Flavivirga eckloniae: one gene and its partner. The protein of the gene in region 1 interacts with the protein of each later gene in a pairwise test. Links are inferred from orthologs where the notes say so. Each region holds a gene or a part of one and is shown in the gene's direction. Other genes may lie near its edges.

Evidence for each region.
Region 2: the proteins of ung (region 1) and C1H87_RS06425 interact in binary tests that used the Escherichia coli proteins (3 or more experiments, as listed by UniProt). The link is inferred for Flavivirga eckloniae from one-to-one orthologs.

Annotation. Positions count from the first base shown.
Region 1 is NZ_CP025791.1:5,615,255-5,617,988, forward strand. Bases 2-2,721 are described here. They hold ung (uracil-DNA glycosylase), read left to right. Parts: upstream 2-888; coding sequence 889-1,554; downstream 1,555-2,721. Other genes in these bases: holA (DNA polymerase III subunit delta), read left to right, coding at 2-885; C1H87_RS23025 (C1 family peptidase), read right to left, coding at 1,858-2,721. Also shown: more of holA, read left to right, coding at 1-1; more of C1H87_RS23025, read right to left, coding at 2,722-2,734. UniProt on the Escherichia coli protein: Excises uracil residues from the DNA which can arise as a result of misincorporation of dUMP residues by DNA polymerase or due to deamination of cytosine.
Region 2 is NZ_CP025791.1:1,531,686-1,534,622, reverse strand. The notes cover bases 5-2,927. They hold C1H87_RS06425 (nucleoside-diphosphate kinase), read left to right. Parts: upstream 5-1,217; coding sequence 1,218-1,637; downstream 1,638-2,927. Other genes in these bases: C1H87_RS23540 (hypothetical protein), read right to left, coding at 2,729-2,927; C1H87_RS23545 (hypothetical protein), read right to left, coding at 2,455-2,739; C1H87_RS06415 (DUF721 domain-containing protein), read right to left, coding at 2,125-2,421; C1H87_RS06420 (cold-shock protein), read right to left, coding at 1,838-2,029; C1H87_RS06430 (DHH family phosphoesterase), read right to left, coding at 5-970. Also shown: more of C1H87_RS06430, read right to left, coding at 1-4; more of C1H87_RS23540, read right to left, coding at 2,928-2,937. UniProt on the Escherichia coli protein: Major role in the synthesis of nucleoside triphosphates other than ATP. The ATP gamma phosphate is transferred to the NDP beta phosphate via a ping-pong mechanism, using a phosphorylated active-site intermediate.

The DNA of each region.
Region 1 (2,734 bases):
TTAGCAGAAGAGGAGCGTGGTTTTAACCAGATGGTTTTATATGGTAGGGATATTACAATTGATGATATTGTTAGTAATGCGAAGCGCTTTCCTATGATGGCAGAGCATCAGGTGGTTATTGTTAAGGAAGCTCAAGACTTATCGCGTACTATTGAAAAACTGGCAGCTTATGCCGAAAATCCACAACCTACCACAGTTTTAGTGGTTAACTATAAGTATAAAAAGATTGATAAACGTAAAGCTTTATATAAAACCCTGAAAAAAACAGGTATAGTTTACGAAAGTAAAAAGCTTTATGAAAATCAGGTAGCCGATTGGATTCGTCGGGTTTTGGCTCCTAAAAAATACTCAATTGCTCCCAAGGCCGCCCAGATGCTTGTTGAGTTTTTAGGAACAGATTTAAGTAAAATAAATAACGAGCTGGAAAAGCTTCAAATTATTTTACCAAAAGAAACTCAAATTTCACCAGAACATATTGAAGAAAATATTGGTATTAGTAAGGATTATAACAATTTTGAGCTTCGAAAAGCTATTGGAGAAAAGAATACGATAAAAGCATACCGAATAGTTAATTACTTTGCAGACAATCCTAAGGATAACCCTATGGTTGTAACCGTATCTTTGTTGTTTAACTTCTTTTCTCAGTTACTTCATTTTCATGGATTAAAGGATAAATCGCCTCGAAACGTTGCTTCTGCCTTAAAGGTGAATCCGTATTTTGTAAACGAATATATTACTGCGGCAAGACATTACCCAATGCGTAAAGTAAGTGCTGTGGTTGCTACATTAAGAGAATTTGATGTAAAGAGTAAAGGTGTAGGAGCTCATGCAGTTCCGCAAGGTGATTTATTAAAAGAATTGTTGGTAAGAATATTATCTAATTAAAATATGGCAGTAGATATTCACGAAAGCTGGAAACCTTATTTAGAAAAGGAATTTGAGAAACCTTATTTTAAGGATCTGATACGTTTTGTAAGATCTGAGTATAAGTCTCAAACATGTTTCCCGCCAGGAAAACAAATCTTTAATGCTTTTAACCATTGTCATTTTGACGATGTAAAAGTAGTTATAATTGGTCAAGACCCTTACCATGGTCACGGACAGGCCAACGGTTTATGCTTTTCTGTAAATAATGGCATTGCTCATCCGCCTTCATTAATCAATATTTTTAAAGAAATTGAAGCAGATTTAGGTATTCCGTATCCAGAAAGTGGCGATCTTATGCGTTGGGCAGACCAAGGGGTGTTATTGCTAAATGCTACATTAACAGTTAGAGCACATCAAGCAGGAAGTCATCAAAAGCAAGGTTGGGAGACTTTTACCGATGCTACTATAAAAATTATAAGCGATAGCAAAGAGAATATCGTGTTTTTACTATGGGGTGGCTATGCCAAGCAAAAAGTAAAGTTGATAAACACTAATAAGCATAAGATATTAACTTCCGGACACCCTTCACCCTTAAGTGCAAACAGGGGCTACTGGTTTGGAAATAAACATTTTAGTAAGACTAACTCCCTGTTGGAGCAAGCTGCTCAGGCTCCTGTTCGTTGGTAATGTGAGGCGTAAGCACCACAGGTTTTTTATTAGGCTTAACTGTTCTTTCAATTTTGTTAGAGCTAAATTTTAGCAATAACAAATTGATTGTTACGAGTACGGTGAGGGAGATGGAAATTGTTAATAGCATATCTTCGGGGCATTAAAACATCGGCAAAATACAATTTTTGTCGATCAAAAACAAACTTAATTAATTATTAATCAAATATTAACGCAAAATTAGTAAATATAGAGCTACGTACAATAAGTAGTTCTACGTATATTTTACATTTTTAATATTATGATAATTCTTACTTGTAATAATTAAGGTTTTCTTATTTTTTTAAGAATTTTTTTTGAAAGTGCATGTTTATTTAACGTAATTGATATTGCTTTTAATTTAAAATAAGCTTCACTCATATAAATATAGCCGCCATTGCCCACTCTTTCCGAGTCTTTTCCCCACGAATTCTTCACTTTATAGTAGGTATTTCCAGTTTGGTCTTTCAATAATCCGGTGATATGCATTAAATGATCGTCTGTGGTGTTAAAGTTTTCAAATTCTTGTTGTCTTAATTCTTGGGTTATTGTTTTTTCTTCCGAAACATTTACAAAAGCATCTTCTATTTTTATGTCTTCCTTTGGGATAATTGCTAAACCATATTTGGAAGAAAATGCTTTTTCGCTAACATCACAGTCCAACTCAATAGTGAAACCTTTTTCGAGAGCATCATTTACAATACGTGTTAATTCATTCAGTTCTACATTGAAAAAAAGACCATTGGAAAAATTATCAGGAATGTTTAATATAAAATTTGTGTAAAAGGGTTTATGGGCGAACGAAGTAATGGTAACATAGTCTTTTGGGTTAATGCCCATTTGCTGCATAAAAGATATTGGGGTATGTTGAACATCATTATAACTAAACCTAGAAACATTTTTACCGAGGTAAGTATCTAAAATAGCATTAACATCTTTTTTCCAATTAAAACTTCCAGGTTCCTTTATATAGTTATCTAAAGTTTTTTTCAACGTATCTACTAATTTAGAATGGTCGTGTTTGGTACTTTCGTTTAACAAGCCTGTATAAGTCGTATTTGGTACAAATCCGTGTTTCGATATACTATTAATAACATCATGAGCAAGTCCACCCTCGCTAAATTGTGCTTTTCCTTGTCTCATAATATAGTTCCAGGATTTG
Region 2 (2,937 bases), 4.1 Mb from region 1 along the record:
TAGCAACCGTATCCTCTAGAGATAAATAGCTTTTTCCTCCAGCTGCATTGGTATGGCCACCACCGTTAAAATGCGCTCTTGATAATTCGTTAACAGAAAAATGTCCTTTTGAGCGTAACGATATTTTTACAATACCTTCTTGCTTGTCTTCAATAAAAATAGCAGCTAGTACCGTGTTGTTTAATGATAAAGCATAATTAACAACGCCTTCGGTATCGCCTTTCTTATAATTGTATTTGTTTAATTCTTCTTGCGAAAGCGTTATATAAGCTGCTCTCGATTCTGGAATTACTTTTAAGTTGCTCAAAGCGCACCCCAGAAGTTGTAAGCGTTCATAACTGTTAGTATCGTAAACATTGTTGTGAATGTTGGTGTTATTTGCGCCTTTTTCAATGAGTTGGGCTATTATTCTATGGGTTTTGCTTGTGGTAGATAAAAACCTAAAGGAACCAGTGTCTGTCATTATACCAACATATAAACAGGTCGCAATGTTGGAATCAATCAGGTCAGTATCACCTAACATATCAATAAAATTGTATATCATTTCGCAAGTAGAACTCATGCTAACATCGCTAAACATATAAGTAGCATAATCATCGGGTGCTTGATGATGATCGATCATGATTTTTAAGGCATTGCTATTAGCTAATACCGTTTCCATATTGCCGGTTCTGTGAAAAGCATTAAAATCTAAAGTGAAAATAATATCTGCATTTTCTATTAACGCATCGCAGACTTTGGTTTGAGAATCATGTTTTAGAATAACATCATTACCCGGAATCCATTTTAGGAAGGTAGGGTAATCGTTAGGAACTAAAACATTTACCAAATGGTTACCTTTAATAAGGTAGTGATACAAGCCAAGAGTAGAGCCAATAGCATCTCCATCTGGATTTTTATGAGGTACAATAACAATCTTTTTTTGGTTAGATAATAGTTGTTTTATACTTGTTATATCTTGTTCATTCATAGGTGACGAAGATACAATTTTTTTTAACCAGAATAATGAATCAAATAGTTGTTATGACGCTTGTGATTGTAATTAAAGATAAGATTTAATAGGCTAAAATGACGATAAAACTTAACAAACAAGGCAGAGATGCGTTTTGTAATCGCTTTAATACAAATGATATTTTAATGTGTTATGTTGGTTAACAATTTAATGATTGTTTTTAATGATAATTACATTACTTTTGCAGCAAAAGTAAAACTATAAAATGGTAACAAACAGAACATTTACAATGCTTAAGCCTGATGCTGTCGAAAAGGGACACATTGGAGCTATATTAGAAAAAATTTCGGCTTCAGGATTTAGAATCGTAGCCATGAAATTAACGCAAATGACTAAGGCTGATGCTGAAGCATTTTATGCGATACATAAAGAACGTCCGTTTTTTGGAGAGCTGGTTGAATATATGACTCGTGGACCTATTGTTGCAGCTATTCTGGAAAAAGACAATGCTGTTGAAGATTTTAGAACATTAATAGGAGCGACAAACCCTGCAGATGCTGCCGAAGGAACTATTCGTAAATTATATGCAGCTTCTATTGGAGAGAATGCTGTACATGGTAGTGATAGTGATGAGAACGCTGCTATAGAAGGTGCTTTTCATTTTTCTGGTAGAGAAATGTTTTAAAAAATGTCATTCAAAGTATAGCGAAGAATCTTATTCATAAATAAGTTAAAAAGACTATGTAGAGATTTTTCGCTTACTTCGACTACCTTTGCTCAGGTCGCTCTGGAAATAAAGTAATTGAGTTAATTATAAAATTAATTCCATAAAAAAAGTCTATCATTTTATGATAGACTTTATTTGTAAATTAAAGTATATGTTTATTAGACTACTTTTACGTTTACGGCGTTTAATCCTTTTCTACCTTCTTGTAGATCGAATTCTACTGTATCACCTTCACGAATTTCATCGATAAGTCCTGAAATGTGTACGAAGTGTTCTTTGTTGTTGTCTTCTTCAATGATAAATCCAAAACCTTTAGAATCATTGAAAAATTTTACGGTACCTTTACTCATGTTATGTTATATAAAAAATTAAGTGACAAATATACACAAATAATAATAGCTTTTATACTTTGAAGAAAATTTTTACATAAAGTTTACTTATCTAATCATCGGAGTACCAGTTTTTTAATAATTTCCTTACCTAAATCTTCGTTAAGCATATCGATTATTTTTTGCTTACCATAACTTAGTTCCTCCCTTAAAACACTGGAAGTCAGTTGTACGTATAGGGTGTCTCGTTCTAAATTTACAGAGGCTGTATAGTTATTTACACCATTGCCCATAAGTTTGGTCCAAGCGTCTGCAACATTAACCTTGTTTAAGCCTTTTTCTAATTTATTTGCTTCTACAAACTCTTTTAATGCATCACTTATGCTTATATGTTCGTTGTTTCGTTTTGCCATTAGATTTTGTCCTGTTTTTGGGTTGTTTGAAATTTAAATACTAAAGTCAAACAATCTTCTTACATGTTTTTCTTTTTGATACCAGTCATTATATACTAATTCAAGATTTTTGACTTTAAAGCTACCAAAATCATAATTTCTAAAGTCTTCAACTGATTTTAAAAATTCAGATTTTTGATTTAATTTGTCACTAAAGCGACATATGGTTGCATGAGCTGTTTGTATTGAGTAGCGTTTGTCAATACTTTGCTCTAAGGTAGTGTTTTTAAAGTTTTCTCTTAAATTATTTCGGATGATATTTAACGATTCATGATTCATAATTCATAAAACCTTGAACCATTAAACATGACGGTGAAGCAGTAATTCCTTTAAAATTAATTTCAAGTTCAGTATTATAATTTAAACTTTGGTTGATGACTTTTATATATTCTGATATATCTATGTTTTTTAAATGAAAACCATCGTAGCATGATATTATGGACATCACTGTAATATGAATATCTGAATTTTGATAAT